3 regions of the Paenibacillus sp. 01T424 genome follow, and region 3 is predicted to be linked to each of the others. Evidence: riboswitches for the same ligand, from Rfam matches in the RefSeq annotation. Region 3 holds a riboswitch; each other region holds the start of a gene.
The links. A riboswitch is a leader RNA that binds a small molecule or an ion and turns the genes downstream of it on or off. The one in region 3 is predicted to bind cobalamin.
Positions count from the first base shown of each region.

Region 1: another riboswitch for cobalamin. It lies ahead of AC1DPK_RS03080 (DUF4430 domain-containing protein); the one in region 3 lies ahead of AC1DPK_RS22765 (DUF4430 domain-containing protein).
Region 2: another riboswitch for cobalamin. It lies ahead of metE (5-methyltetrahydropteroyltriglutamate--homocysteine S-methyltransferase); the one in region 3 lies ahead of AC1DPK_RS22765 (DUF4430 domain-containing protein).

Region 1 covers NZ_JBFTPZ010000002.1:249,386-260,471, forward strand. Annotated here, with positions in the region: gene AC1DPK_RS03075 (S-layer homology domain-containing protein) at 1-381, opposite strand, end outside; gene AC1DPK_RS03080 (DUF4430 domain-containing protein) at 458-4,192, opposite strand; cobalamin riboswitch at 4,342-4,543, opposite strand; gene AC1DPK_RS03085 (methyl-accepting chemotaxis protein) at 4,691-6,676, opposite strand; gene AC1DPK_RS03090 (ABC transporter substrate-binding protein) at 6,936-8,306, opposite strand; gene AC1DPK_RS03095 (carbohydrate ABC transporter permease) at 8,651-9,634, opposite strand; gene AC1DPK_RS03100 (carbohydrate ABC transporter permease) at 9,631-10,524, opposite strand; gene AC1DPK_RS03105 (DUF5696 domain-containing protein) at 10,524-11,086, opposite strand, start outside.
Region 2 covers NZ_JBFTPZ010000003.1:101,385-112,470, reverse strand. Annotated here, with positions in the region: gene AC1DPK_RS03915 (hypothetical protein) at 1-212, shown strand, start outside; gene AC1DPK_RS03910 (SDR family oxidoreductase) at 245-1,024, shown strand; gene AC1DPK_RS03905 (DUF2332 domain-containing protein) at 1,154-2,179, shown strand; gene AC1DPK_RS03900 (winged helix-turn-helix domain-containing protein) at 2,252-3,385, shown strand; gene AC1DPK_RS03895 (MFS transporter) at 3,502-4,752, shown strand; gene AC1DPK_RS03890 (HIT domain-containing protein) at 4,791-5,126, shown strand; gene AC1DPK_RS03885 (TVP38/TMEM64 family protein) at 5,227-5,835, shown strand; gene kduI (5-dehydro-4-deoxy-D-glucuronate isomerase) at 6,062-6,892, shown strand; gene AC1DPK_RS03875 (DeoR/GlpR family DNA-binding transcription regulator) at 6,918-7,712, shown strand; gene kduD (2-dehydro-3-deoxy-D-gluconate 5-dehydrogenase KduD) at 7,717-8,472, shown strand; cobalamin riboswitch at 8,617-8,810, shown strand; gene metE (5-methyltetrahydropteroyltriglutamate--homocysteine S-methyltransferase) at 8,960-11,086, shown strand, end outside.
Region 3 covers NZ_JBFTPZ010000032.1:42,325-53,410, reverse strand. Annotated here, with positions in the region: gene AC1DPK_RS22795 (glycosyl hydrolase) at 1-1,146, opposite strand, end outside; gene AC1DPK_RS22790 (serine hydrolase) at 1,629-3,647, shown strand; gene AC1DPK_RS22785 (HNH endonuclease) at 3,770-4,414, opposite strand; gene AC1DPK_RS22780 (ECF transporter S component) at 4,517-5,203, opposite strand; gene AC1DPK_RS22775 (ABC transporter ATP-binding protein) at 5,191-6,840, opposite strand; gene AC1DPK_RS22770 (energy-coupling factor transporter transmembrane component T) at 6,831-7,700, opposite strand; gene AC1DPK_RS22765 (DUF4430 domain-containing protein) at 7,693-8,466, opposite strand; cobalamin riboswitch at 8,643-8,843, opposite strand; gene AC1DPK_RS22760 (ABC transporter ATP-binding protein) at 8,858-9,523, opposite strand; gene AC1DPK_RS22755 (ABC transporter permease) at 9,520-11,086, opposite strand, start outside.

The DNA of each region.
Region 1 (11,086 bases), on a different contig from region 3:
ATTGTAGATGCTTTGAATGAGATTGTAGCCTGCGAAGGAGGTTGCATCTTCACCTGCCGCTCTAATCGCAATAGCCATTCGTTCAAGGTCGGTTACTTTGCGGAATTCACCTTTGTTCTCTTTTAAATAAGAAGTCAGCCCGCTCAAATAGCTTGCTGGCACCGCATGACCAGACCGATATAAGGCAATCGCTTCCCAATCGCTAATCGTGCCGCTGCTTAAGATTTGTTTCGCGGCTGATGTCATTTCATTCTCTACCGCCATCGTTTCTGCCGCTGCTGCGCGCTGCATAGGCAGCAGAGCCGAACTGACGCAAGAAAGCATTAATGCGTATATAACCAGCAATAATAATGGTTTATGCGATACATATTTTTTGTTCATCCTGAATCCACACTCTCCTTTCAAGAAAATAGCTGTCCCGCAGCTATTGCAATAGCCTACGAGACAGCTTAGTATATTATGATTTCAATTCATGAAGTCGGATGATCGTAACAGCTGCCATCTCACGTGTAACAAGAGCTTGTGGATTAAACTTGCCGTTATCTCCTGTCATCAGACCTTTTTGGTAAGCTACATTTACATAAGGAACAGCCCACGCTGCAACAGCGTCACGATCCTTAATTGCTGCTTGTGGTGCATTCTCATCAGCTAGACCTTTAAGTCTAACTAAAACGGCAGCCATTTCTTGTCTTGTAATCGGTTGGTTCGGTGCAAAAGAAGTTTCAGTTACACCTGACATCAATCCTTTTTCTTTGGCTGCTTTAACATAACCATAATACCATGCCCCACTGTTAACATCCTTAAAGCCGGAATCCTCCATAATAGGGTCTGCTCCGGAGTACTTAACCATTAGCGCTGCAAATTCAGCACGTGTCAAATTACGTTTAGGCTCGAATGTTGCATTGCTCGTGCTTGTGCCTTGCATGAAGCCTAGTGCCGTTGCTTTGTTTACTGCTTCCAAAGCCCAGCTTGCAATTTTTGATTCATCTGAGTATTTCGTTGCAGATGGATCTGGTTTCACTTCTGGGTCTGTTCCAGGAACCTGTCCGCCAGTGTCGCCCGGAATAATTGCTCCAATATCCGCACCTAGATCCTTCGTATATTGCCAGCGAACATTATCTCCTTTTTTTAGCACATACGAACCTGCACTTATTTGCGGGAAGGTTCCGTTAACAGAGTACATCCAACCGCTTTTCTCACCATGATCAAATTCGGCAAGACCACCAATAGCTTGTACATAAATACTTGAATCCGAACCTATATATTTTAAAGAAACACCCTTCTCTTCAAGTACTCGTTTAAGTGCAGTAAAGGCAGTATCACCTTGTTTAAGAGTTACAGTGAATGGAGCAACCAAATCACCGGTGCTGACAGTTTTCTTTTCAACTGATAGAGTAATGGTCTCCGCTACCGGAAGAGTACCACCATCTCCACCTGTCGAAGCTGTCGTTGTTGTATAAGCTAAGAACTCTGTAAAATGCTTTGTTTTAATAATAAGATCGCCGTTCTGATTATAAGCATAGACCTCATCCGTACGAGCTGATGAATCAGCATATTTCTTAATTTGCGTGAACACACCTGCTTGATCTACAAATCCAACTTCTTTATCGCCTTGACCTTTAATAGTAAGGGTAACATGTTGATTAAATTGTATTTTTTCATTTCCGCCCGCTTGTATGCGAATTGAAATTCCATCGACTTTTTTATTGTCAGCAGACAAAACACTATTCAACTTAGTCGTTAGACCGCTATCATCTATGCTCAAATTTTTAGGAAGCAGCAGCTTTTGATCCCATGTTGATGTAACCTTTGTATTAGCTGGAATCTCCAACGTTGTCGTACCACGAATAGCTGTTACCTGTGGCAATGCAGCCGATGTAAATGTAAGACTGATATTGTTAGTTACATGCGAATTGCTTGCTGTACCAAGAGTGACAACCTTCTCATTCTCATGAATTGCAAAATTTTGATCCGTTGTTTCACTCACTTCACGAGGTATAGCGATTACAATTGGATCGGATTCTTTTTTGCCAACTAACGCAGCAGCTAATGCTTTAACCGTTATTGTTCCGCCTTTTGCTGTACCTTCAAAAGAAATATTTATGTTCTTGCCATCTTGAACAAGTGATTTTACTTTTAGATCTGTATTTCCAGTATCAATAGTCCAATTTTCGATATTGGCCGCAACGCTAGTGAACTCGTCACCAGCAAGCTTTACGTCAATCGACGGATTATCAGCACCACTTGTAATCGTTGATTGTGTAGAAAGTTCAGCATATCTGCTGTAATAGAAGCGAACGACATCTTTTTCCTTAAGCTCATATGCGTCTGCGCCAACTTCTGGAGCAATCCCATTTACTTCATACATCCAGCCGTCCCAGCCGCCAAGACTGCCGGCTGCTTCCCCAGCTATTTCTGATACATAAGGGCCGAAGTTGCTTTCCGTTATTTTATAACCAATCTTTGGCTCTGCTCGATCAAGGGCATTTTTAAATACATCTAAAACCATTACTGGGTTTTCTGTATTCTTAAGTGTCACCGTTTGCTTCGTATAAATTGGTGATGAAATGCCATCAACCTGAAAATTTACAGTCACAGAATCAGAAACTAAAACCGGAAACGGTTCGCTCTCCTTCTTACTCTCTGAAGCTGCTGCTAATGCTTGTAGTGTAAATGGCTTGTCTTTTGCTTTGCCCAAAAGACTAATCTTAATGTGCTGATCGTTCGTCTTCTCGATTGATTTAATCGTCAGTCCTGACGCATCCGAATCAATAGCCCAGTTGCTTGCAATAGTCGCTTCGCTGCTGAAATGATCACCCACAAGCTTAACGTCGACAATAGGATCAACTGAGCCGGTGTTCAGCTRTGTTGTTGTAGAGAGCGCAGGGTAACGACTGTAATAGAATCGGACCTCATCATTTTCTTTAAGCTGGTATGCATCTGCACCTACATCTGGCGCAATGCCATTGACCTCGTACATCCATCCATCCCAGCCGCCAAATGAACCAGCTTCTTGTCCAGCAATTCCTTGAACATATGAACCAATACTACTATTTACAATATTGAAAGTGATAGGTGGATTTGCTGTATTAAGTGCCTTTTTTAGAGCATCGAGTGCTGTAACTGGCTTTTCATTCTGTTTTAAACTAACCGTTTTCTGATCATAAATACTTTGAGAAATACCATCAACTTTAACCTTTGTGTTAACAAAGACAGGAAGTTTTATTTCACCTAAACGTTGCCATACCGTTTTCTGATTTTTAATATCAGCAAGTGCAACAAGTGCTTGCTCTGTAGCGATTGAATTAGAACCTTTATCTAAATCGTTCTTAAATGCTCCATTCTGGAGCTGGAACAATGAATAAGTATCAAGTACTGATTTGTCATTAGCCATCCAGACATCAGACAACATATCCTCGCCAACGGCTGTTAATCCGCTTACTACGGCAGAAGTGCTGCTCGAGTTTTTTCCATACATGACATTTTCTTGGTTTAACTTTATAGTTTGCAAATAATTTTTCACTCTTACAATCGCAGCTTGAACAGCACTATCATTCTGATAATTGCCGAGTGCAAGCAGCCCCATACCAGTCATATCAGGATCAGAATCTTTTCCAAAAAATGCAAATCCACCGTCATTCAACTGTTTACTTAATAGATATTTTAATGCCTTATTCTTTGAGGTATCATCCCAGCTACCAACGTCACTCCCAAGCTTTGCACCCGTGTCAAGTGCATGCATCGCCCACATATGCCTGTTTGTTGAACCGGCGAATGACCCTGTATCCTTATTTAGTTGTGCAGCTAACTCCGCATACAGATTTCGATCCGTTTCCCACGCATGCGCAGGATCTTCACCCATCGCGAGTAATGAATAAATATAGCGGATATGAGTTGTATCACTATCATTAGGCTTCAACCCCGGATCCACGGTCTTCCAACTAGGCAGCTTCCAACTGCCATCCTGCAGGTTTTCTCCAGCACCCCAAAGGGCAACAATTTCCCACCAAGAATTCAATGTTGTATTTCTATTTTTATAATACTCAACCGTCTTATCAATCATCTCATTCAATGACGTATTCGCAGAATGATCTGCCGCTTTACCTACTTGTGGTGCAAATAAAGTAAACACCAATACAAAACTTAAAATTGCAGGCAAACTCTTTTTCATAAATCTTTTTAAATTAAGCAATGTTTTCTCTCCCTTTAATCATTTTTGGCAACAAAAAAACATCTTTCCGTTTGTGGAAAGATGTTTGGATAAACACGTGCGCATGGAAGCATAGGAATCCACCTATTGCAAAAGCACGAATAAACATCTCCCTCCCATCCTCGTGAGAAATATAGAGCGCTCCTATGGCAGGTCTCCTGGCTTCGCTTCATTGCTTAGACGATCTCCTTCCCGTCGTGATATGACAGTGGACAACATGATCGTCTGCTCCGCGATACAGTGGCGGGACCGCGTCGGATTTTGACCGAACTTCCCTATTAAGCTGCTTGTGAATGATAGATTCACGGCAGCACCATATTAGCTATTCTATGAAATTGTAAGTGCTTGTTTTGTGAATTGTATCAAATTTGAAAGGATTAGACAAAGGTTCTGACCGTTTTTTTTCAACTTGTACAATTCTCTATTCAATTTATTGTGACTATGACTCGTATTTCATCATAAATCTACTTCAGCTACAAATTACTCAATTTTAAATCTCGTAATCGAGCGCTGAAGCTCCTCCGAAAGCTCATTTACAGATGAAGCAAGCTGCTGCGTTTCAGCTGCGAGCTGATTTTGCCGCTCAGTGTCTGCTGCCGATTGCGCAGCATGAGTTGAAGTATCCTTGGCGACCTGCGCCATCGATTCAACGGAAGCGCTCACTTCCTCGCTGCCTGCTGCCATCTCCTCCGTTGAAGCAGATACGTCTTCAATTTGTGAGGCAACAAGGCGGGATTCCTTCCATATCGTGTCAAAAGATACCTTCAGCTCCTGAACGATGAGTAATCCTTGTTCCATTTCTTGCTCTCCTGCAGTGACCGCGCCAACAGCATCGGCAGTCAAGGCTAGCACCTCATTAATCGTTTCTTCGATATGGCCCGCATGTGCCGAAGCCTGTTCCGCCAGCTTTCTCACTTCACTTGATACTACTGCAAATCCACGGCCATACTCCCCTGCATGTGCCGCTTCTATAGCAGCGTTTAGAGCGAGTAAATTCGTCTGATTTGCAATGGCAGCAATCGTGCCTGCCATCTCTTGGATTTCGGATGAGCGCTCATTAAGCTCTCCAATCACTCGTGATATCGAAGCCGTTGCCGCGCCAAGCCGCTCCATTTGACCAACCGCATGATCCGATTTTTCATGGCCCAGCTCCGCTGCTTGCAGCATATCGTTCGACGCTTCAGACATTTGGCTCGAGGAGTGAGCAATCCTTCCTACGCTCGTCGCCATTTCCTCCATAGACCTTGCTGCCTCAACTGCTCCGTCCGCTTGATTTTCCGCGCCAATTGCCATCTCATTCACAGAGGAAGCAAGCTGCGAGGAGAGCTCTCGGCTTTGCTGCGAGCCTACACCCAATCGGCCTGCAAAATCCGATACGGATGCGGCATTGTTCCGAATCGTCCGCATTAAGCCTTGCATATGGGCAATGAAATGATTGATTTCTTCGCCTAGGCGAGCAATTTCATCATTTCCTTTATTTTCTATACGATAGGTAAGATCCGCTTCGCTAGAATTAAGATTAATTGCAGCATGAACAATATTACGAAGCTTACGTCCTACCATAAATTGTGATAGAAGAAACAAAACGACCAATACAACAGCCATCAGGCCACCAAATTGCATGACAACCATCGTTCTTTCTGAAGCGATGAGCGCATCTGCCTTTTCTTTAGACAATGCAACACGTACGCCCCCCCAATGTTTGCCATCGATAATTAATGGGTAGGAAATATCCCACGTTTCTACCGTTTTCCCGTCTATTAGTCTATTATATTTTTGCAGGAGGACATCATCCGTCTTCGTATTCGTAGCGGCATTGTAGCCTGTTTTATCGTTAAAAATCCGATTGGCCCGGTAGTTTTGACTAAGAAGTCCCTCGTCGCCCCAAGCATCTTTTGATTCTTCTCCCATAGGGCTGTAAATGCTATTATGTGTTGGGATATAGCCCGCAAAATTCGGATTTTCTGAATAAGCGCCTGCAATAGCAAAAATAACATTTTCCTCCGTCAGAAAACTATCCATTATGCCTTGCCAGCGGTAATCCGTATAACGGTCATAGGCACTATCATATTTCAGTTCATATTGAGATAGCGGAATGGACTCTCCATTGTACAAAATCGATTCTTTCCCCGCATAGGATGAGTCCTTTAGCCTTTTTTCAGCCACTTTCTCACTTTCGGGATTTACAGTCAATGTATCGTTGAAAAAATCCTCCTTTAGCTTATTTCCGTCCCATTTCGTTCCATCCTCCAGCACAACACCTGTTTTAAAATCCTGCTCCGTAATATTCTCAAGTGTGCGAGCTAGCGATAAAACCATCGTGCGACCCTTGTCCAGAAGCTGCTGCTCGACAGCTATACGAGTGGATTTCCATTCATACATGAGAATCACACTAACGATTATGACTAATGCGGCGGCCATGACTAGCATAAATTTATTCGTCAACGAGCGTAATCCCATCTTCATTTTTGATAACCCCCACTGTTAATTTATCTATATTAAACCAGTTTAACTAAAATGTTATGTAAATTAAACCAATTAGATTGAAACTTCTTAAATAATACATATTTATATTGAAATTATTAATTATTTTATATGACTAAGTTTATGAATTACTAAGCTTAGGCTATCCACATACCTTATTAATACAAAAAAATCACCCTATTGCCGCAAACTAAGCGACATAGGGTGATTTCGAGATTAGCCTACTAAAGGTAGACTCCGATTATTTCAATGATTCACGAACCTCTAGCGTCCGCTTATTCCATTTTTCCGTTTCTGGAATCAGTTTATTAATATCTGCTCCATCAAAAATAATTTCATTCAAAATATTGTTCCAGTTGTATTCAGACCAAGCAGGAACGGTTACGCCCGGCTGTATTTTTGCATTTTCCTTTGCAATTTTAACAGCTTCCTTGTTTTTGCCTTCCCACATTGGCGTTTCATCATAATAAGCGGTCAATTCAGGATCGATGACCGAAGCATTTGCTCCTTGGTCAATCTTCCATTTTTGCGCTTCTTTGGAGAATTGGAAGCTAATCCATAGGAAAGCTTCTTCTTTATGCTTGGAACCGCTGAGCAGTGAAAGCGGACCATAAATACTATAACCTGGTTGGCTTACTTTTCCTCTTGGGAAAGGCAAAACATCCCATTCAAATTTTGCATCCTTTTTGAGGCCTGGAAGCACCCAGTCTCCGCCGATCGCAAAGCCCGTTTTACCGTTAATAAATTCTCTCGATACATCGCCTTGTTCCTTAGCTTTCGCATTGCTCTGCATGGAGCCGTCTTTCCACACAAAATCTGAAAGCCATCTAACATCGTTCATTACATCTGGCGTATTGAGCAAGCTTTGTGTCAAATCTTCATTTAAGTAATGAATGTTTGCAGCATGTCCGTCAGCAATTGCTTTTGTGCTAAGAACGCGCATTTGAAATTCTGGCTGTGTCGTTAAGCCATATTCCCCTGCTTCTGGATCGGTAATTTTTTTGGCTACATCGCGGAAATCATCGTAAGTCCAATCATTTGCTGGCATTTCAACACCATGCTTAGCAAGCAAATCTTTATTGACGAGAATCCACATCGGTACGTCAACGAATGGCACAGCCAATTTTTTGTCTTTATACGTCATCGTATCAAAAAATCCTTGAGGCAGCTGAACATCTTGGAATGTCATATCCTTCTCGATATAAGGAGTCAAATCCTCAACCAAGCCAGCTTGGTCAAACGAGATCAAATCACTGTCGATCCAAGTTAAATCGGCTGGTGTTCCTGCCGCTTCCAAAGTAGCGATGATCTCCATAATTGGTTTGCCGTTTACAGGAACCTGTTCAATTGTAATCCATGGATATTTTTCGTTAAACATTTTGTATAATTCCGTGTAGGAATCGGACCATGAAATGAGTTTAATCGTAACAGGCTCATGCTTCTCTTCTGTAGCCGGTTTGGCTGCATCATCGGTAGGTGCATCTGTCGCTGTATTATTAGAAGGAGTGTTAGTCGTTTTATTCTTTTCTCCATTGCCGGAGCAAGCCGAGAGAACGACTGAAAATAACAAGACCATACACAACATCCATGTCAAAGCGCTTTTGTTTTTCATTTTTTGGCCTCCTAAAAGTTTTGTGAAGCAAAACTAGCTTCGTAAGCATAAGCTTTAAGTTTTGTAGAGCAAAACTGGCTTCGTAAGCATAAGCTTAGTTTTGTGAAGCAAAACTGGCTTCGTAAGCATAAGCTTTAAGTTTTGTGAAGCAAAACTGGCTTCGTAAGCTTAAGCTTTAAGTTTTGTAGAGCAAAACTAGCTTCGTAAGCATAAGCTTAGTTTCGTAAGCCTTCCCCTCGTTTTTTGCGGTTTAGCATTCTTTATAACGTTGAAACCGTTCCAGCAGCTGTTTGCCGAAACACCACCCCCCCAAAGAGCTGCTGCGCCTTAGCGCAGAAAGCGAACTATTCAACAATTCCCGTTCTTTCAATACCGCTAACGAACCAGCGCTGAAGGAACATAAACACGATGATTGGCGGTAAAATGATAAGGAAGGCTGCGGCCATTTTGGTGCTCTCCGTAATCGGATTAACGATGGTTCGAGTATTACCGAGCAAGGACGGATTCAGCACATCCTCCAGCATATCTAGGCGGATCGACAGCGGCGTGAAACCTTTGGTAAGAAACATCGATGGCTCATAATACATGTTCCAGTACCAAATAAATGAGAAGAGAAACACGACTAAGCACGCTGACCTTGCAAGAGGCAGCATAATTCCGAAAAACAGCCTCGCTGTAGAAGCTCCATCCAGCTTCGCTGCCTCCTCCAAGCTTGGCGGCTGCGCTTTGAAAAACTGCCGGAAAATGAGAATAAATAATGCTCCCTTAAGGCCTTGCCCGAATATAGCCGGTATGAGAAACACAAAAATCGAATTCAACAAGCCGAGCTTGCTGAATATAACGTAAAGCGGAATGATGATAACCTGCGGCGGAATCAAGAAGGTCAATATGATTAGCGCCGTAAAAAGTCCCTTGAATGGCAGCTCCAGCCTAGCAAGCGCATAGCCGGTCATCGCACAAATAATGACCTGTACGAGCGAGCATGTCACCGATATAAGGGCAGTGTTTCTGAGTGCTTCCGGGTATTGCAGACCTTTCAGCGCTTTCGTCACATTTTCCCAAGTAATCTCGCGCGGAATCCACTTTACCGTCGGATCAAGGAGATCACTCATGTTCTTAAACATCGTGCTGACCATATAAAGAATCGGCTGTAAATAAAGGTAAGCGACAATCGAGAGCAGCAAATAAATGATGAGCTTCGCCAGCAAACCGTCAGACAAGCTTCGTCCGAGCACAAGCATTTTTGTTTTCTGGGCTTTGCGGCCCCATAGAACTCCCCTTACGCTGCGGCTAACCTTCTCGAACTCAGACTTCATCGCAGTAATCATGAATGTACCCTCCTTGTCTTGAGGCTCCGGTTAAACAGCCATAATACGAGGGCGATCAGCGCGAAGATGAGTCCAAAATAAATCCAAGCGAGCGCACTGGCGTAGCCGTAACCGGTATCGACCTTAAACATGTTGTCTTTGATATGCTTCAGCACAGGATTAAGCGGGAATGTGAACAGGTCGATAATCGTGTAGAGCACATTCAAGCTGATGAATGGCACACAGGCTGGCAGCGTTATTTTCCAGAAGCTGTCCCAAGGGGAGGCGCCATCGATCCGCACAGCCTCATAAATCGTCGGTGAAATCGTCTGGAAACCCGCAATAAAGATAAGAATCTGCACACCGGAATACCATAAAATTAGAATCGCTTTGCCCAAAACTGCCATTACGGTCTCTGCAAATTGCTTTCCAACATATTCCTCAACTATCGGAAGCAAATTGTACTGCTCCAGGAATGGAATATCTCCCGCTCCTTGCAAGAACAGCTCTGAGAGCACTTGCCCTGTTGCAAAAATAACTGGAAGAAAAAACAACGCGCGGAAAATAAATCGTCCAGGAAATTTCTGATTCAGCATTAATGAGATCAGCAGGGCAAAAATAACGATGATCGGAACCATCAGCAGCATTTCTTGGAAATAAGTGATAAGTTCAATTGGGAAAATGTTATCTTTCAAAAAAGCATCCCGAAAATTGCGCAATCCAACCCATTCATATTTAAATCCTCCGACCGCTACTTGCACCTTGTTAAAGGACATAAATAACGACCAGCTAATCGGGATAATGACGAACATCGCAAACCCAATAATCCATGGCAGCATGAACAGCAGTCCCATTCCGTAGCGCTTCCAGAGATGAAGGCGCGCTGCACGGACTCTAGCTTTTGCTTGCATTAGGCGCCCACTCCCTTCTCTACGACGAACGTCTTGCTGTTATAATCGACGATTACCCGTGTGCCGTCCTCATAAACGGTAGCAAACCGATTTTCAGACAGCTTTTCGTGGTTTTCAATCGTTTGGGAATACAAACCTGCTAGGGAATCAAAAGCCTCGTATTCCTTTAAAATGCGGTCTGTCCACTTCTCATATTGACTGCTGAATAAGAAACTCGCAGCCGTGTACTTGAGCTTCCGTGAATCCTCATGTGTGAGGAAGAAAGAAGGAACAGCTCCGTATTCAATGGCTTTTAAAAACTCAGTTTCTACATCATTACGAAGATTGCCATCTCCAAACGAATACGATACATAACCATGAAGCGCGATGGGATAAAAAGGAACCGTCTCGTCGACCATGAAATCATAGCTGGATTCATGCGGCAAATTAGCGATAAAATCGCTTTGGCCAACTGCGTAGTCATTCCCGCGATATACGCCAGCCGTGCCAAGCGTCTTCTGCGTGTATTCGAGTAAGCCATCGTATACAGCAATCGTGTCCGAACGAGTTTCTATGCCTGACG
Region 2 (11,086 bases), on a different contig from region 3:
AATATGTTAAATCAGAAATCGTACATACGAAATTCAGCAAGTCTCATATCACGATGGTTGAAGATGGAGATAATCGAAAAAAAGAGCTTGAGGAGCCATCAACCATTATCATACCTGATGACAATTTACAAAATTTTCGATCCAGTGCTCTATCAGACGATGAGAAAAAGCAGATTAAACAACATGTATTAAATCTAATAGATAGATTATAAGTACAGGATAAACGAATATGGAGGAATTGCGAATGATCTCATTAAAAAATAAAATAGCAATCGTTACAGGAGCGAGCAGATCCACGGGAATTGGAACAGCGATTTGCCGTTCGCTTGCACGCTTAGGAGCAGACATTTTCTTTACGCATTGGCATGCCTTTGATGAAACGGAAGGCAATGGGGGAGAGAAGGATTGGCCTGAGCAGCTGCGTAAGGAACTAGAAGACTTAGGCGTGAGGGCAAGTCATATGGAAGCGGATTTTGCCGATGTGGAAACTCCTGCCCTTATAATGGAACAGGTAGAAAGGTCGTTAGGCCACGCGACTATTTTAATTAACAACGCCACCTATTGCGTACCTTCCAATTATAAAAGCTTGGATATAAATATATTGGACCAACATTATGCTGTGAATAACCGCGGGCCGATATTGTTAAGCACAGAGTTTGCGAGCAGATTTGAGAAAAACCAAATAAAAGGGACATCGGGCAGAATTATTTTTATGGTTTCAAAAGGGCCTGATCCGAATAATTTGGCTTACATAGCAACAAAAGGCGCATTGATTGGGCTTATCGAGCCGCTATCTGTAGGGTTGGCTCCGCTTCAAATTACAGTAAATGGATTTGATCCAGGTCCCACCGATTCTGGCTGGATGGATGAGCAGATGAAGGCTGGCTTTTTGCCAATGTTCCCTATGGGACGCATCGGTTTGCCGGAGGATGCAGCTAAAGCAATCAGCTTCTTGGCGAGTGACGAATCACAGTGGATAACCGGGCAAGTTATAAAATCTGAAGGCGGTTTTTTAGGTAAATAGCTGATTTTGTCCTTTATCATCCTACGTACACGTGATAAAAGAAATCTATATAGTTTATAAAATCATTGAAATATAATTTATCGATAGCCATGATACAATGCCGTTAAGTGGGAAAATGGAGGGATGGCATTGTTGAACAAACCTATTTTGACTGAGCAATTTATGGTGTTCGCGACGAGGGAATGCAAAGGCTCAAGCCGTTTGTATGAACAGCTATCATTAGCCATTGCAGATGATGATGAAATGCTTCAGATGGCTTCTTATTGCAGAGAAGGCCAGCCAGTTCCCAATCTTTTTTTTGCTGCGGTTCAGTACTTGCTGGACAAAGAGAGCAGCCACGAACTGCAAAAGTTTTACGGCAGCATAGTTAACGATCCGAGAGATGCGGCGGAGGCATTCCCTTTTTTTAAACACTTTTGCCTTCAGCATAAAAACGAAATTGTTCAACTGCTCCAAAGCAAGCTTGTACAAACGAATGAGGTTAGACGCTGTGCTTACTTGTATCCTGCTTTTTGTTATATGTATCAAAAAACGAACAAACCATTAGCAATCATTGAAATCGGCACAAGTGCGGGGCTGCAGCTTTTTTGGGATAAGTATAGTTATCAATACAACAATAGTGAAACCTATGGAAATATAGATGCTGAACTGGTACTGCACTCGGAAGTTCGTGGAGACATTGCCTTGCATCTCCTAAAACAAAGTCCGCCAGTGATTGCAAGGATAGGAATAGATTTGCACGTTAATAATCTGGAAGAGGAAGACGATTATCTTTGGTTAAAGTCGTTGATTTGGCCTGAGCATAATGAGCGGATTGTGAATTTTGACAAAGCAGCTTCTTTATTAAAAGGGCAGCAGATGGAGTTGTTTCAGGGGAATGGCGTGAAACGACTTGCTGAAATGGTTGCTAAAATAACGGAGGATTGTGTTATTGGTGTGTTTCACACCCATGTAGCCAACCAAATGACTCATGACGACAAAGTTGAATTAACAGACAGCATTAGGAGAATAGGGCAACAAAGAGATATATTTCACCTCTACAATAATATGTGGGACCCAAATCTTCATCTTGATTATTATTTGGAGGGCAAGGTGCAATCGAAAACGTTAGCGGAAACAGATGGTCATGGCCGTTGGTTTCGGTGGATGCTTTGATCCTACCTCGTTCATTGTGGATTTAACGAAAGAGCATAATTTCAGCGCGCAGGGATAGAGGTCGAGAGATTTATGGAATGGGATGCGGGTGCTTACACCGTTGCATGGAAAGCACAAAAGATTGTACTGCTTCCGAAGGAATATGCGCTGCTGCATTTCATGCACAGCCATGCAGGGCAAACGCTGTCGCGCGAACAGCTGCTAGACAACGTCTGGCCAATGGAGGCGCCGGTAGATCGTACAGTAGATGATCACATTTACCGGCTGCGGCGCAAGCTTGCACAATGGTCGCCGACTATTCAGATCGATACGGTACGTGGACTCGGTTATCGACTGCTGCTGAAGCAGGAAGGTTTGAATGACAACCCACTAATCGAGCTGCCTTCGTTCACGAAGGAGCTAAGCGGAATCGTCAGCACTTATTTGCGCTATGGAAGAGGAGATGCGCTCCTCATGCTGACTCGAAATGAGCAAGTATTAGGCTTTAAGGTGGACCCAACCTTAAAGCTTTTATTTCGCGTAATGGAAGGCGATGTACGTTTTATTGTGCGGGAGGAGGAGGGCTCATTTGCAGATCGTGCCTTCCTTTTGCTGTACTTATATCAGTTTATTGACCCGCAGGACAACCGTGAGTATGTGGCGATCGTTCGTAGGCAACAGGTGCTGGCGCAGTTATGGCAAAACGAGCTCGAAACGATGTCGATCATCAGCATGCTGATGGATTGGGGAGAGTTCGAGGCTGCCAAGGAAAAGCTGGATTTGCTTAAAGCAGAAGTGAAGCGGAATAACTGGGAAGGGCTCATCCCCTACACCGCTAATCTAGAGCTGGAATTTGTGCTGCGCGCTGAGCTGTGGTCAGAAGTTGAATCGGCTGCAGAGGTTGTTGAGGCGAAGCTCAAACAGTTTCCTTATCAACGCGAGGAGGGGCATTATCGTATTTTGAAGGGGATAGCGCTTTATCGTTCGAACAGAAAATCCGGCTTGTCCTTTATTGAACAGGGATTCTCGCTGCTGAAGCAGTCGCATTTTTTAGCCAATCTGTTAAACAGCTATCACACCCTTCTGATCATAACCAAGGTGCATGGCTGGGGAGCAGACCGGGATTACTTTGTGAAGGAATGGAGCCGGTTAACGGCACAGATTGGGCTGGATGATATTGCAAAACAGGTAAAGGAGCAGCTTCAAGCTGAGCTGAAATCCTACTAATAATTCTCTAGTAAATTTCTATTAAATCTCTATTTAATCTTTATTCATGCTCTGATATTGCTCTGATAATTGTCCGGTATCGTTGGTTCTATCAACTCATACCGGAGGTTATCAAGATGGAAAATGCAAAAACGAATGATCCGATTTGGCGCCCGCTGCGGGCAAAAAGCTTCCGCCAGCTGTTTATTGGCCAGCTGTTGTCCGACCTTGCGAATTGGCTTGATTTTATAGCGCTTAGCGCATTAATTGTTTATGCATGGAATCACGGCTCTATGGCAGTTGCCGCTTTATCGATCTGTGTCGGTTTGCCTTATGTCATTGTGGGACCGTTGATGAGTGTGCGTCTAAGTTATATTTCCGGAAAAAGCTTGTTAATCGGATGCGATCTATTGCGATTTGTATTCGTGCTGGCCATGGCTTGGGCGCCGTCACTTCCTATTCTCCTGCTATTGGTATTGCTTAAGCACAGCATGAGCGCTGTATTTGATCCGGTTAGGCAAAGCGCTGTTAAACGAATCGTTGACCGGCATTTGCTGGCGCAGGCCTCTTCACTCAGCCAAATGTCGGTTAATTTGACGAAGGTATTGGGACCTATGATCGGCGGAGCAATAATGGCATGGCTCGGAGCAACGGTTCCATTTATCATAAGCGCTATATTGTATGCACTATCAGCTCTGATGCTCAGTTTTATCCCGTCTTGGAGAGGACAGAAGGAGCAAGCGGCAAAATCATCCGGCGGATTAAGGGTTGCCTGGGAGCATGTGATGCGCAGGCCGCTCCTGAAGGCGGTCATTATGTATGCTGCTTCTTTGTTTTTCCTTATCTTTTTGTATGATGGTTTGTTCGTTTTGCTGGCGAAGGAATCGGGAATGGCTGAGAATTTATTCGGACTGCTCATTGGCTCGGTTGGTGCAGGCAGTGTTGCCGGCGCTTTACTGGCAGGACAATGGAGCGGGTGGAAGCAGCGGCCGCTTACCCATATGACGAAAGCGGGTATCGTAACTGGATTTCTCGTTATTGCGGTAGGAATTAGCGGAATGGGCATATTCCAAGCGGAGCTCGCTTTGTGGCTGCCGTTATGTGCGGCACTTGGCTTTTACAGCGCACAAAGCGCGGTGCCGTTTGGCTATGTGCTGCAAATAGAGACGACGGATGAAACGGTTGGTCCTGTGTTTGCGTTAGCGAATGCTTTTCAGACGAGCTCTATGCTCATTGCACCGGTAATAGGGGCGATGATGGCTTCGTGGTGGAGTGTCGGCAGTGTATTCCTCGGTGTTGGGGTAGCTACAACAGGAATAGCGGCTATTTACCTTTATTACAGTGAGACGAAGGTAAATAAGCAGCGGCTAGAGGAGAAAGCATTTTGAAATAAAAGTATAACATTAGAAAAGGTGGTATTACACGAATGTCTGAGGACTTTTATTGTGATGAAGTATTAAGCGGCCGAACATCTGTACAGAAGGTGATTGAGACGGATCGAGTACTTGCTTATCACCATACCAAACCATTTTATCCCGTCCACATTGTTGCAATTCCAAAAAAACATATCTCCTCATTGCTTACTTTAGAAGCGGCAGACAATGACCTGTTTCTTGAGTTAATGGATGTCGTAAAAAAAGCAGCCACTCAAGTGGAATCCGAACATGGTGCTTGCAGAGTCATCACTAATTTAGGCAAATATCAAGACTCTAAACATCTTCACTTTCACATCGTTTACGGCCAACCTTTAAACAAGAACTGAACGACTGATCACTGGCTATCTTAAATTTGACACAATGCATTGCTCGTATTTATCTTCAATAATGATAAGCTGGAGATATCTACTATTCAGGGGTACAACGATGCTCAAAAAAACAGGTTTAGCTGCTTTGTATGCCAGTATTGCTTTTCTTATTTATCGTTTTGGTGATGTGATTTTGACGTGGTTTCAGCAAGCGGATAATGTGCCGCTCGTCGTCATTATGGCAACGCTCGTCGCACTATTTCCTGTCATCCCGTATCCCGTAATCGGCGGGCTCATTGGTGCTGCTCTTGGCCCAGTGTTAGGCGCGGCAGTGACTTGGACGGGCTCAGCGGCAGCATCCATTGTGATGTTTCTGTTTATCCGCTATGGCTATCAAGAGTGGGGGAAGAAATTTCTCTACCGTTATCCAAGCATCGGAAAACTAACGGTGATGTTTGAGCAGAATGCTTTTCTGACGATTATGTTTGCTCGGCTCATTCCGTTCATTCCATCCATTGCAGTTAATATGTACTCTGCGCTAAGCCGTGTTTCCTTTACCGTTTATGCGATCGCCTCATCGATTGGCAAAATTCCAGCGATGCTGCTGTTCGCCACGATCGGTGATACGCTTATGACGGACCCAAGAAACGTATTTGTTACCGTCTTAGTATACGGCTTGTTTATGGCGGTATCTCTTTTTGTTTATCGAAAGTGGAAGCTTCAGTAGATTTTCTCTAAAACAACAGAAGGCCTCTTCGCAAATGATGCGCGCAGAGGTCGTTTTTTTGTTGTACACTCTTCTCGAAAATAAAATGTTCCTGCTAATCCAAAATGTTTAAAATGTTCTTTTTATGTTCGTAAATGTGTGTTATTATAAAAACGAACAATAACAAACATTAGCGTAGCTTGCGAGGCGAGTCTAACGCAAATAACTTTTAGGAGGCTTTTATCCAATGGAAGTACGCCATACTACGAATCCTACTGATGTGAAGCAATATGATACGGAACGTCTGCGCAGCGAGTTTTTGATCGAAAGCTTGTTTGAGCAAGATCAATTAAAAATGACATATACGCATTATGACAGAATGGTTGTAGGCGGAGCATTGCCTGTGAACGAGACGCTTGAGCTGGAGGATGCTGCAACGCTAAAAACCGAATATTTCTTGGAGCGCCGCGAGGTTGGTTTCTTGAATATTGGCGGACCTGCTTCGATTTCCGTTGATGGGGAAGTATACGAGCTGAATAAGCTCGACGTGCTTTATGTTGGCAAGGGCAAACGTCAGGTGCTGCTTTCAAGTGTCGATAAAGCGAACCCTGCGAAGCTTTATTTCTGTTCCGCGCTTGCGCATGCTGAAATTGCAACACGCAAGATGACGATGGAGGAAGCGAATCCGACTCATCTTGGTTCGCAGGAGACTTCCAATGAACGTATTCTTTATAAATATATCCACGCAGACGGCATCCAAAGCTGCCAGCTTATGCTTGGTGTAACGAGCTTGAAAACGGGAAGCGTCTGGAATACGATGCCTTCGCATGTCCATGACCGCCGCATGGAAGCATACTTATACTTCGACATGAATGATGATGCTCGCGTATTCCATATGATGGGCGAGCCTTCGCAGACGAGACATCTTGTTGTTGCCAACGACCAAGCGATTCTTTCACCGCCATGGTCGATCCACTCAGGAGTGGGCACAAGCAATTATACATTCTGCTGGTCGATGGCTGGAGAGAACTACACATTTACAGATATGGACGCCGTACCTGCAAGCGAGCTAAAATAGAAACATTCGCTACAGGGGGTGCACTATGCTTGCTGCCGAACGGCATCGTAAGATTATAGATAAATTGGAGCAGCTTGGCGCGGTTAAAGTTTCCGAGCTAAGCGAGCTGTTTCAAGTCACGGAGAAAACGGTTCGTGAAGATTTAGAGAAGCTGGAAGAGAAGGGATTGCTGAAACGGACTCATGGCGGAGCTGTGCCCCAGCATAGAGGCGAAGACAGCCTTTATCCGCTGCAATTCCCAAATAGCAAGCATCAGCGGGAGAAGGCGGCGATTGCGGAGCTTGCTCTTTCCTGCATCGAGCCTAATGATATTATTGCGCTTGATGCTGGCAGTACTACGCTCGAAATGGCAAAACGTCTGCCCAACATCCCGGTTACGGTGCTTACGAACGATCTGCTTATCATTCGGGAGCTGACTGCGAAGGACCAAGTAAGGCTTGTTATTCCTGGGGGCTACCGGCATAACAATTTGCTTATCGGCGCAGAATCGCAGGAATGGATTAAACGACTGAATGTACACAAGCTGTTTCTTTCCACAACCGGCATTCATATGGAATATGGGCTTACCATATTCACAGAAGAATTGACGAAGCTGAAGAAGCTGTATATGGAAAATGCCAAGGTCGTCTACTGCCTTGCCGATCATAACAAATTCGATAAGGGTGCACTAATAACGTTTGCCGGTTTGCATGAAATTGACTATATCATCACAGACGAAGGTATAGATGCGGACGTTGCGGCGAGGTATGAGTCACAAAATATAAAAATGATGAAAGCAGCGCTTTCGGAAAATGGGAAGCGTACTAAAGGTAGGAGCTGAGCCGATGAGTTTGTTTGATTTGACGGGTAAAACAGCTGTCGTCACAGGTGCAGGGCGCGGGCTTGGGGAAGCGATTGCGCTTGGATTAGCACGAGCGGGTGCGGATATCGCGCTTGTCACGAACCAAACGCCTGCTGACAAAACGGCAGCAGCGATAAGAGAGCTTGGACGCAAAGCGATTACAATTCAGACCGATATTGCTGACCGAACGAAGCTTGCTGGAATTGTTGATCGTACAGTTGAAGAACTGGGACGCATCGATATTTTGGTCAACAACGCGGGTATCATTCGCCGCACGCCCGCTGCAGAGCATAGCTACGAGGACTGGCAGGATGTACTCGATGTTAACTTGAATTCTGTATTTCTCCTTTCCCAGCTGGCTGGGAAACATATGATTGAACAGGGCTCAGGGAAAATTATTAACATTGCGTCGATGTTAACCTTCCAAGGCGGAATTAATGTTCCGGGCTATACGTCCAGCAAACATGCCGTTGCCGGTCTTACCAAAGCGCTTGCTAGCGAATGGGCAGCTAAAGGCTTGCAGGTAAATGCGATAGCCCCAGGCTACATGAGTACAGACAACACCGAAGCGCTTCGCGAGGATCCTGTTCGCAGTGCTCAAATTTTGCAGCGCATACCAGCGGGACGCTGGGGTACATCGCAGGATTTGATTGGACCAGCGGTGTTCCTAGCCTCTTCAGCTTCTGATTATATGAACGGCCATATTTTGGCTGTTGATGGCGGTTGGCTGGTTAGGTAATTATATAAAAAACCAATAAGGCTTTCCTTTTACAGCGCAGGCTGCTTAGAGGAGAGTCTTTTTTTGATATTATAGTGATTTCCATTGTATGGTTATTATTTTGCGTGTATAGTTATTCGTGATCCTAAAAAATGCGATCAACAACTGAAATAAGTGGAAATAGGTGCTCTTGCTGTATAGCTTGAGCTTAAAAGGGAAGTCCGGTGCAAAACCGACGCGGTCCCGCCACTGTAACAGAGGAGTCTAAGCGCTAACGCCACTGATCTTAACCGGTTGGGAAGGCAAGCTTACGATGATGATTCTGGAGCCAGGAGACCTGCCTATTTGAACGACACTGATTTTACCTACGGGAGATAGGGAGGTGTTAAGACAGAACCGCTGTTTATTAAAACGCCGGGCGTCTTTACCTTTGCTTCTTTAAGGTAACGACGCTCTTTTTTGTGCTTTTATTTCATAATAATCACATTTATTAGGAGGAAATATGAACGTGAGCAAACTGCAAAACAGTGTACTTGGATATCCGCGTATCGGCGAAAATCGGGAATGGAAAAAAGCGCTTGAAGCTTTTTGGAAAGGTGATTTGGACGAAACGATATTCCTTCAAACGCTTGAAAGCATTCGTCTAAACAACTTGAAGCTGCAAAAAGATAAAGGAATTTCGCTAATTCCTGTTAATGATTTTACGTTGTATGATCAAATGCTGGATACTGCAGCGATGTTTGGCCTTGTGCCAGATCGTTTTTCCTATGATGGAGGTCCTGTTCCCGTACAGACCTACTACGCAATGGCGAGAGGGACACAGGAAGCACAAGCCTGCGAGATGACCAAATGGTTTAATACCAACTATCACTATATCGTGCCAGAACTTGCGGGTGCTGCGCCGGTACTGACGGAAAACCGTCCGCTAATTGCGTACCGCGAAGCCAAAGAAAAGCTTGGCATTGAAGGTAAACCTGTCATTATCGGTCTATACACCTTCCTCAAGCTGTCGAAGGGCTACGATGCCAAGCAGCTTCCGCAGCTCATTGAGCAGTTTATACCGCTTTATGCTCAGCTGCTTAAGGAGCTTGAGCAAGAAGGCGTACAATGGGTGCAAATCGATGAGCCCATCCTTGTTACCTCTATCTCTGAGGAAGAGATGCAATGGGTTGAATCGATTTATGCAAGGCTGAACCAAGCAGCGCCAGCGCTTAACATAATGCTTCAAACGTATTTTGAGGCGGTTGAGCATTATGAAGCTGTAGTTGCTCTCCCGGTACAAGCGATCGGTTTGGATTTCGTTCATGGTTTGGAGCAAAACTTGAAGTCGCTGGAGCAATTTGGTTATCCGAAGGATAAGCTCGCTGGTATCGGACTTGTAGACGGACGCAACATTTGGCGCTCAGACTATAAGCAAAAGCTCGAATTGCTGCAAAAGCTTTCCGCATACATTCCAGCTGAGCGCACGATCATTCAATCGTCATGCAGCCTGCTGCATGTGCCGGTAACGGCAAAAAACGAAACCAATCTGCCAGTAGAGCTGCGTGAGGCGCTTGCATTCGCGGAAGAAAAGCTGGATGAAATTGTGTGGCTAAGTGAAACAGCGACTGTAAATGAGGCGGACATCTCAGAACTGCGCAAGCTTGAGCTTAAGCTTAACGGCGAGCGGATTCATCATTTATCCATTTCTCCTGCCCGCAATCGCCAAGCTGCTGATGCAGCAGCGATAGCGGCGCATCCTTCAACGAGGCAGAAGCCATTTGCGGAGAGACAAAAGCTGCAGCAGCAAAAGTGGAATTTGCCGTTCCTTCCAACAACAACAATCGGCAGCTTCCCGCAAACGCTGGATGTACGCCAAGCAAGGCAAAAATGGAGAAAAAACGAGCTCAGCTCGCAGGACTACGCTTCCTTTATCAACGATAAAATTAAAAATTGGATTGAAATCCAAGAAGAGCTTAACATAGACGTCCTCGTTCATGGTGAATTTGAGCGTACGGACATGGTCGAATTTTTCGGAGAGAAGCTGGATGGGTTCGCATTTACAAAAGCCGGCTGGGTTCAATCGTATGGTTCCCGCTGCGTAAAGCCGCCGGCCATTTATGGCGATGTTGTATTTACTGAGCCAATGACAGTAACCGAAAGCGTGTATGCGCAGTCGCTGACAAGCCGTCCGGTAAAAGGGATGCTGACGGGGCCGATTACGATTTTAAACTGGTCATTTGTTCGCAACGATATCACACGCGAGCAGGTCGCATACCAAATTGCGCTTGCACTCTCAGAGGAAGTAAAGGCGCTTGAGAGCGCAGGTATAGAGATGATCCAGGTTGATGAGCCAGCTTTGCGAGAAGGCTTGCCGCTTAAACGCAGTGATTGGGATGCCTATTTAAAATGGGGCGTGCATGCGTTCCGTCTATCGACTTCAGCTGTGCGTGACACAACACAAATTCATACACATATGTGTTATTGTGAGTTCCATGATATTATCGATTCCATTCTTGCGCTGGATGCGGATGTCATCTCCATTGAAACCTCGCGCAGCCATGGCGAGCTGATTCATAGCTTTGAGGAGAACACCTATGACCAAGGCATCGGCTTAGGCGTTTACGATATTCACAGCCCGCGTGTACCTTCAGTG
Region 3 (11,086 bases):
TTCTGTTTCCTCTGACTTCGTTCCATGAGCTACCCGAGTAGGTGAATAGTCGATAAGGTCGAAGGAAACCATCGCTGGATGCTTACCGGTTTTTTCATAAATCCACTCCGCATCAGATAATTCCTGCTGGCCGGAAATGATGTTTTTGCCGTAGTTATCAACTAAATAATTCATGAGCGCACGCGCTTCCCTTGTTGCATTTGGGTTGATTAACGACTTTGGAACCTGATGCTCTTTATTCTCGATAGGCATTGGAGTGAGCTTTATATAATCAATGTCATACCAACTCCAATTGGCATCAAAGGTTATCGTGTTGTTTCCTGCATTCAAAAAAACCTTACCTGCCGATATTTCAACAAATTCAGCTGATTCATTAAGATCAACTTCAAACCCTGAAGCCCCGGCTTGATTTTTATTAATGGTTATTAGCGTCTTTTTGAAGCCGTAAGAAGCTCTGTAACCAAAATCCAGCGTATAAAAACCTTCAGCAGAAGCCGATACATCTATCTGAACAGATCCTCCAGGAATAAAAACATAACCGTCGCCGGAATAGCCGTTTCCAGTAGCGCGTATTTCTGCTCCACCCGCCAAAATCCCCGCTTCCGCTTCATATTGGCTGGTATCTGGCACAGTAACGGTATCCGCGGATTCAAGCGTAATGTATTCAATGCCATAATAACCCCAGCCTCTTTCAAAACGAATCGTATTGTCACCTTGTTTCAGCATAACTCTCCCTGCGGAAGCTTCTGATGAAACAGAGCCAGCTTCCGCAATTGCAGGCAGCTCAATCTCCCCGTTGCTCTGACCGTTTACGAGCAGCGACGTTACCTTCCGTCCATAAGGCGAGTAATAACCAATGTTCAGCTTATATAAGCCAGTTGCTGCTGCTTGAACATGAAAGGTTGCAGCTCCCTGATCACCAGTGAAAAATGAAATGTAACCGTTTCCAATATATTGAATGTCACCTCCTGCAGTTGTAGTTAAAAATTGTGCAGCGCCCTCTACTTCTGCACTAGCTGCTTCATATTTAATAGCAGATGCAGTCGCGTTTACATAAGGGTAGAGAGGAATGGCCCCCATAACAAACGTTAGGATCAAAGCATAAAACAAAACCTTGCGTGTTCCCCATCGGTAGTTAAAATCCATTTCATTCGTCACCTCTAATTCATAATGATGAAGCTATGCTTTTGGGACGTGCCGCCTTGCGATAGTATAATCAGCCCCGCCGGAAAACGCTTTCAAAAATGAATCACCTCCTTTCTACATTTAGTAGACGTAAGTAGCTAAGTTACATGAACAGGAGCATCTTGCTGCATGGGTAAATTTACAAGCTGCATTTCGTTATTGAGAAGATAACATAAATAACATTATTTTTGCAATACAAATAATAAATAACTTTACAATAACAATTAATTATTTTGTTATTGTCGAATTTAGCCGTATAAATGCTGTACTTTGTCTCATTTGCTAGCTCAAACGAATAACAATTTTCATAAACCTTGCAAACAAAACCTCTCTTTCGACTAAAGTCTAGGTAACAATTAGACCAATGACTGATTTGATGAAATGGCGATTCCATTAAAGTTAAGAGGAAATAAATTACATATTACTTGAAAGGATGGAAATCAATGATGTTGATGTTTCAACAAAGAAGGAAAAGTAGGAAAGCTTGGGCACCCGCCCTGCTCGCAGCGGTGATCGCCTTTTCTGCCATCTCATTTCCTGCAAGGAGCGTTGAGGCAGCAGGTGCAACTGGCCCCAAGGATGCTAAGGAAGTTGAGGCGTTTGTCGATGAGTTCTTTAAACGTCCAGAGGTTGCGAGCTCGCTAGCTGGTAGTGCAGTGGTAGTGGTGGGCAATGATAAAGTGCTGCTGAACAAAGGTTATGGTTATGCCGATGTGGAGAGCAAGAAACCTGTTGATCCTGATAAAACCATGTTCAGAATAGCTTCCATATCCAAAGTATTTACAGCAACAGCCGTCATGCAGCTCGTAGAAGAAGGCAAAATAGATTTGGATCAGGATGTAAGCCCCTATTTGAAAGGTGTGACGATTCCCAATGAGACCGGCAGCAAACTAACGATGCGACATTTATTGACTCATACAACAGGTTTCGACAAAACAGATGTGTTGACTGCTCCAGATGCGACCCGTAAAGACTATCCTCTCGAACAATATATTAAAGAGAATTTACCTACCATCGTGCGTAAGCCGGGAGCGGCTTATCGCTATGATAATTTAGCTTTCAATTATCAAGGATTAATCGTGCAAAATGTGACAGGCAAGCCATTCGAACAAGTCATTGATGATCAAATATTCCGTCCGCTGCAAATGACAAACAGTGATTTCCGGATGACGGATAAAGTGCTGGAAAACCTTGCTACCGGCTATAACCAATTAAAGGAGCCTTGGCCGCAATACCAGCTCACGCCTACAATAGCGCCAGACGGGGGCATGTTCGCAACAGGCACGGATATGAGCAAATTTATGCTCGCTCAATTAAATGGCGGCAAGCTTGGAGAAAATCGTATTTTACAGGAAAATACAGTTAAGGAGATGCAGCGGATACAGGTTGGCATTCATTCAGAAATTCCGAACATGGCTTTAGGTTTTGAGATGTTTTTCCAAGAAGATTTCAATGGCGAGACTGTCATTGGAAAGGGTGGAGATTTGGAGGGCTATCATTCGTGGATGTGGCTGCTGCCTGAACAAAAGGTAGGCGGATTTGTTGTAACGAACAGCGATGCCAGCGATATACGTGAGCAGCTGTTCGCCGCGTTTATGGATCATTATTACCCTAAAACTGAGAAAGAGCGGCCAGCCATTGCACTAACCAAGGCACAATTAGCACGCTTTGAAGGCAGCTACCAGTATTTGCGCGCCCCGCTCGTTTATTACAAAGTAAAGGCGGAAGATGGTTATTTATCCGTTGCCGGACCCAATAGCACCAGGAAACTAAAACCCGTTGGCGAGCTGCTGTTCCAAGATGAAGATGGAAAACTTGGCGCATTTAAAAGAGATGAAGCTGGCAATATCTCATACTTTTATTATTTACTTATTGATGCTTGGTGTGAACGTATAACCCCATCACCTAACTATTCTGATGTACCGCGCAATCATCCGTATGCCGATGACATTTATACTTTACGTGATTTGGGCGGGGTTTTGAATCAAACGTCTACCCTTTTCGAACCAGAAGGAAACACGACTCGTGCACAATTCGCAGCTCAGATTGTACGACTAGCTGGTATTACCAAATCACACCAATCCTCTAAATTCACGGATCTAAAGGCTCATCCATATGAATCAGAAATTCAAACACTGCTAGAGATTCACGTATTAAGTGGTACTTCAGCCCAGAGGTTTGAACCAGACCGAACGATCACAAGGGAAGAAGCTGCTGTCATTATCTATCGATTATCACGTTTTCTTGGTTTCCCTCCCATTCCAGCGAAACTGAGCGGCAAGACTTCAGCTTGGGCCGAAGAAGCGGTTCAATTCATTGTTGGAGCTCGCTTATATGGACCAGAAATAAAAACGACAGATAAAGGTACTGATTTCCGTTCGAGAGATCCGCTGCTCAATAAGGAAGCTGCTGTGATTTTAAACCGTTTCGCTAAATTATTTGCGTCAAGTGCAGGCATCTAATACAAAAAAAGACTGCGTAGTCGCCCTTCATCAAGGCGGACTATGCAGTCTTTTTTTGTATAAACGTTAGTTGTAACGAAAGCAGTACAACATACGGATCACTCAATCATTCATTAATGCTTCTAAGGAATAAGCTCATCACCGTTCATAAACGTTTGCAAGTCTTGATCCGCCTTCGATTGGTTGCAAGCATTGCAAGCACAGACACAATTAACCGGCGTTGTATGCCCGCCCTTAGCGCGCGGCAGCATATGATCGATCGTATCACCCTGCTCCCCGCAAAAATAACAAATGTGATGGTCACGCTCCAAGATGTAGCGCCGGAATTCCTTATTGCTGAACAATCGGCGTATCGTATAGCGATTGACGATAACCGCAGCATGCTCCTTTACCAGCGTTATCGCAAGCTCTGGCTCAATTTCTTGATACCATCGCCGTCCTTTATCCGTCTTGCCTCTCATCCAAATCGTACCTTGACGCGTAGGTTTTAGTGCTGCCGGATCATTCTGCAGCGTTATGGATGTCATCGGTGGAACCGGGAATGGTTTGCTGGGATGAGCTTTTCTTCGTATTGCTTTATAATCATTAAGTTGAACATCAGGCAATGGAGCTAAAGCCGCTTTCGCCTGCCTGCAAGCTCGGCATGCACCGCGCCTTGCACCAGCGCCGGCTCGTTTGCCCGTTCGCCGCAGAAACTCAGAGAGCGGTTTCGTTTCCTTGCAAATGGCGCATGGTTTGGTAGCAAGAGGTTCTGTATCATCCATCATTTTTTCCGGAGCATATGATTAGCTACGCAGCCGAATTCGTCCCCTCGTGTTTTTATACTATTGTAGCATTAATATAGGTTCGAGGGGAAAATAGCACATAACCTATGATTCCAATAAACCGTATTTCCTCTTGAAGCGCTGCAAAATGGCAATCCAGCTGCTCCCAAACACGGCGAGGAAAAAAACATTGGACAGCGCATGCGCAAGATCAAAATAAAAGCTTTGAATGTAGGCAACAAAAATCAAATTCCAGCTCAGCGCGTCCGGCAATCCGATGATAAACCAAATATTCATAATCCAGCCAAACAAGAAGCCCCATCCAAAACCAAATACGAGCAAGCCGGTCTTTGTTTTGATGAGCCAAGTATTTCGCAGCCACCCCGCGCTAGCCCCGATCATCCCCCAGCAAAACATTTGCCATGGCGTCCACGGGCCCTGACCTAGAAAGATATTCGATACGACTGCAGCTATTGCGCCGATAATGAAGCCCAATTCAGCTCCAAACACAATCGCAGCAATAATGATCACGAAGGATGTGGGCTGAACGCTCGGCAGCGGCGCAAACGGTACGCGGCTAATGGCCGCAATGGCCGCCAGCACAGCAAGGATAACAATCTCGCGCGCTTCGATCTTCCGTCTCTCAAACCTTGCAAAAAAAGGAATCATCGTGACAAATAGCAGCACGATACTTAGCATTAAATAATGATCATCGGAAATGGCAGAGGATAAGGCCATAGCTGCGATGAACAGTCCAATGCTGGCAATGAACCAGAGCTTTATTTTGCCCACGTTGCAATCACATCCTCTGTCGTCAGCGCTTCTGGCAGCCATTCACGCACCGTTCGATTGATGGCTGTTGTGTAAAAATAATTAGTACCAAAAAATTGCGCCGGCTCCGACTCAGCAGATATTGCTCCATCAAACAGCATCGCGCAGCGCGTTGCATGCTCGGCAGCAAATTCAATATCATGTGTGACCATGACTATGGTTTTGCCTGCATGGCATAACTGCTGCAGCAGCTCCGCTGTTCGCTGCTTGGCTATGGGATCAAGCCCCTTTGTCGGCTCATCCAAGCATAGAACATCCGGCTCACCAAGCAGCACTAAGGCTAACGCCGCTCTCTGCTGCTCTCCTCCGCTCAAATCATAAGGATGCTTCGGCAAAATAGAGGAAATCTGCAGGGAATCGACAACCTGAGCTATTTTCCGATCCCGATCATCGAGTTTGGCGTAATCCGCCATTCGCTGAAGCTCCTCTTCAACTGTATCGTAGCTAAAATAAAGCAGTGGATTTTGCGCCAAATAACCAACTTTAATCGATTTATCCCGCTTCAGCTTGCCTCGCTGCGGCTTTAATAATCCGGCCATCATTTGCAGCATCGTTGTTTTTCCAGCCCCGTTGCCGCCAAGCACCGCCAAAAACTCATGCTTGTACACGTTAAGCGACAGCTTCTTCAACACCTCTGCACTCGCTTTTTCGTATTTAAACGTTATTTCATCACAAGCAAGCAGCCATTCCTTTTTTTCGAGCTCGCTGCTTTCGTTGATTACTGAATGATTTGCGCCTATTGTATGTACGCCGAAAACATTGGAGAGCCACTTCTTCCCTTCACGCACGGTAAGCGGAATTTGATTTGCTTCTGGTAGGCTGCCAGCCTTCTGGGCAGATAGAAACAGCTTCGTAACGGAAGGCAGGTATGGCATTTCTTTCTGCGCTGCATCAACACCAACGAGCCGGCATAGCTCTCTCGGCGGCGCGTCGTATTTCACTTTGCCTTCCTCCAGCAGAATGATTCGATCTGCAAGTGGAATAACATCCTCCAGCCGATGCTCGCTTATAATAACCGTCATCGACATTTCCTGATTCAGCCGATAAATAAACTGCAGAAAATCTCGCGCCGCTACCGGATCAAGCTGAGAGGTGGGCTCATCTAATAGAAGCAGCTTTGGCTGCAGCAGCAATACTGAAGCAAGATTGATCAGCTGCTTCTGTCCCCCCGATATTTCATGAACGGATTTGTTAATCAGCTCATCCAGCCCAAAGAAATGGCTCATTTCGGCTAGTCGTTTACGCATAACCGCTTGCCCATAGCCGACATTTTCCATGGAAAAAGCCAGCTCATGCCATACCTGATCCATCACAATTTGATTTTCAGGGTTTTGAAACACCATGCCGATCTGTTCAGCCGCCTCGACCGCAGGCAGTTCCTCTAGCAATACACGATTATACTTAATGGTGCCTGAGCGTTTCCCCGTAGGCTGCGTTTCTTTTTTCAAGTGCCGAAGCAGCGTCGTTTTGCCGCAGCCGGATGCCCCACAAAGGACGACAAAATCGCCTGGCTTGATATTTAAAGTAATGTTATCGAGTGCTGCAACCGTTGATTCCGGATAATGGAACGTCAATTGATCAACCTGAATTACTTCCATGACCTTCTCTCCATTTCTTCAAGTACGACTGGTGTTAACAGAAAGGCGCAATAGCAAGCGTATGCAATGCCTTCCCCCCTATGAAACTGCATTGTTTCCAGACGCGGGTAAATAGTAAGCACACCAAAACCTTGCATCCAGCCCCAAATGCATACTAGTGCCATTGCTCCAAGAAACAATAGAACATACCAATCTCTACGATCCATACGATAGATGACATAAGAGCTTCGTTTAGCTGCGCCATACCCTCTAGCTTTCATAGAATCAGCGGTCTGAAGCGCCTCCTCCAAGGACCAGGTCAACAGCACACGAACGAGCAGCATGCCATCCTTGCTCCGTTTTTTCAAGCTGCCTTCGAGAATCGAAACCCCTTTTATTCGTTGAACCGTAGTAATTTGATCCAGTCTCCGCAAGAAAAGCGGTACGAACCGAATCGACATCGAGGTTAGCAGTGCAGTTCGCGGAGCGACTCGTGAAAATAAATACATCCATTTCTCCGTCGTAACAATCTGCTGAAACGATACAAAGGCTAGTAAAATGCACAATAAAGATAGCATCATCGTCACACCATATAAAATAGCTTCCAACGTGATCGGCTGATCCATAAAATAAAATAAAATATGCCGCCCGCGATGAGAAAACAGCGGGTTAAGAACAGCAACTAAACCGCCCATTAGAACATAATAAGGAAGCAGCTTAAGCAGCCGCTTCCCTTCGCCATGAATGACAATAATTACCGTAATCGCAGCAAGTGACGTCAATAAGAAAACAGGATGAAATAAGAGCATGCCGAATGTAATGACTCCTGCATAATAACTGAAGCTCGTAACCGGATGTACCGAACCGAACGCACTATTCATCGAATTTTGCTCCTATATCCTCGCCAAGATCAGTCGTGTACAACCATTCAATAACATCACCTTCATTAACCTTGTAAACCCCGGCGCCCTTGTTAGGAAACTCACCGTTTACTCGGTACATCCAGCCGCTCTTCGCACCCAGATCGAATTCGTAAATATTATCGATGCCTTCGATATAAGCACCGCCTTTAACACCTCTGTATTCCATTTGTATTTTGTTTTTTCTCGTAATTTTCTTCAATACATCTAGAACGGTATCGTCCTTCTTGAACTCTACGGCTGTTGGTGCAAGCACCGTTCCCGTATCTTTGTCCGCGACAATTGAAATCGTAACCGTCTGCATAGGATTCGGCGTTGCAACAGGCGTGACGGGCTTCGCTGTAGCCGCACTGTCTGTTTTGGTTGGTTTCGCAGAAGTAGTAGGCTTCGTTTTTGGATCATCCAGTTTTGGCTCATTTGTCTGCTTCGGCTTCGGGGAAGGCGTTGCTTGCTTACCGCCAGCGTTGTCGGTTGCCTTCGCGTTATCTTGATCTTTATCTTCGCTAGGCAACTGCGTTGCCTCTGCCGTTTCTGATGCTGAAGTACTCGTTGGCTGCTCATCAGCGGCTTTCTCCGCTTCTTTTCCCACTTGTCCTTCGTTGCTGGTTTGCACTTGATTGGTATTGGAATTAACGCTTTGTGCCGGACTGGCACAGCCAGCTAATAAACCAATAAACAGCCATAGGATGATTAAGCTTGGTAACCATTTCTTGTAGATCTTTGCCATCGTCTCTTTTCTGCTCCTTTTTGTCTCATTCACACAAACCTTAACAATAAAAAAAAGACCCCCTTCTATTAGGGGATCTGCATGCCGAATGTAAGAATAGCAACCGTATATAACTAAAATATATGATGCGTCCTGCAAAACGATTACGCCTCCACATTCTTTACCCCCGAAGAATGAGAAACAAAATAAAAAAGGCAGGTTTCCTGGCTTGTGCGTCAACGCGATTCTCACACCTTCCCATCCTTGAATCGGACAGTGGCATTTGCAGAGAATCACTCTTCACATACAGTGGCGGGACCGCGCCGGCATTGAACCGGACTTCCCTATTAAGCAAACAAAAGCATGCTTTTGTTTGCACCTTCTCTATTCAATTATGCGATTATTTAATCAATCATATCGGGATTGCTGGGGTTTGTCTATATGGGATTTGAATGATTCGATCGCAAATAGCAGCTGCATCCTCTTGATCATGGGTGACGAACATACACGTAATTTGGGCTTTGTGAAGCAATCGCTTCAGCTCCTCCCGAATGCTTTGCTTTAAGTGTGAATCCAAACTGCTAAATGGCTCATCCATCAACAGCATCAAGGGAGACGGGGCAAGCGCACGAGCAAAAGCAACACGCTGCTGCTGACCGCCGCTAAGCTCATGCGGATAACGCTTGACGAAATCATTTAACTGTATCAGCTCCAGCATTTCATCCAGCCGTTTGAATCTATCTTTTCTTGATAATCGATGTAAACCAAATAATATATTTTGACCGACAGTCAGATGAGGAAACAACGCATAATCCTGAAACACCATGCCTATGCCGCGCTGCTCAGGCTGAATAAACTGCTGATCATCTACTAAAACCCTGCCGCCAGCGGCAATACGTCCCGAGGCAGGAATCTCAAGCCCGGCAATAATCCGCAGCAGCGTGCTTTTCCCGCAACCGCTTTGACCAAGCACTCCAACAACTTCACCCTTCTGCATTTGCATCGTAAAGTTTTCCAATACACTCTTTTTCCCATTGTCATAGCTAAAAGAAACGTTAGTCAGCTCAAAAAAGTTCATCTGGATTTCTTCTCTCCCAACCGATGATAAACAAAAACAGTTGCCATTCCCACCGTGATTATGAATAAAGACGGTACCGAAGCTTGATGAATTTGCTCATCGCTTGCATATTGATAGGCTTTTGTCGCTAGCGTCTCAAAATTAAACGGGCGCAGCAGCAGCGTCAGCGGCAGCTCCTTCATAATTTCCATAAAGGTAAGCAGGAAGCCTGCTAATATGGATCCTTTTATTAAAGGCAAGTCAACTTTGAAGAAGGTAGCAGTCATACCGATGCCGAGCGTTCTGGAAGCTTCAGAATAACGATTGCCTATTTTATCAAATCCCGCTTCCACCGCATTAAATCCTACACCAAGGAAGCGGATTACATAGGCGAAAATAAGCATTACGAGCGACATGCTGAGTACGAGCTTGCTCGATCCAAAACCTAACCATGAATAGACGCCGCTTAATTGATGGTCTAGGGAAATAAACAAAGCAAGCACGCCAATGGACAAAACAGCACCCGGGATAGAGTAGCCCATTAAAATTAGCTTTGTTGCTGCAAGCGACAAAAGCGATCGATTCAGGCTCCGGCTTACATTGGCGACAATAACTGCAAGCAGCATCAACACGGTAATCGCAACAATGGAAACCAAAAGCGTGTTTGAGACGAGCTGCGCAAATTTGCTGTTCAATACATCTTGATATGTCCATGTCGCCCAAACGAGGAGCTGAACTACTGGAATAGCGAACGAAAGGGCAAATATAACCGTGCTCACAAAAATAGCAGCAGCTGTCCCTAAATAGGATAACTTCCTTCGTTTAAGCGGATTAAGCTTGCTTGTCGCGGAATGATACATTTTTCGCCTGCGAAGCAGTCTCTCCATAATAAACAATCCAATAATAGCGCTCATTAGGAGCGCAGATAATCTCAGGGCAGAATCAACGTCATACATACCAAACCATGTTTTGAAAATCGTTGCAGTAAACGAAGCAATGCCAAAATGTTTTGTTACTCCAAAATCATTCAGTACCTCAAATGCGACGAGGCTGGCTCCGCCGATAATTGCAGCCTGCGACAAAGGCAATACGATTCGGAAAAAGATATGAAGCTGCCCTTTGCCGAGCAATCTTGCGTTTTCTATGAAAGCTGCGCTTTGCTTCTCCATAAAGGTTTTGGTCATCAAATAAATGTAAGGAAATAAAAACATTGAAAATATGAAAATAGCGCCTTTCATGGACAATATATCAAAATAAGCTTGGTTAGGGGTTACGCCGAGCGTATTTCGCATAAAAACTTGTATGCTGCCCGTATAGCTCAGCATAGAACCGTAAGTATAAGCTGCAATATATGGTGGAATAGCCAGTGGCAGCAAAAATGCAAAGTGAAAGAACTTCCGCATCGGGAAATCATAGGCTGCAACAAGCCATGCAAGCGACACGCCGATGATAACGGAGAAAAACACCGATCCTACTACAAGATATAAAGATTGAACGACAGATTCAAACAGCATATACTCTTTGATTTGCTGCCAGTTTTCATTCGGTTTGTCAAACAAACCGAAAAAAATATAAAGAGACGGA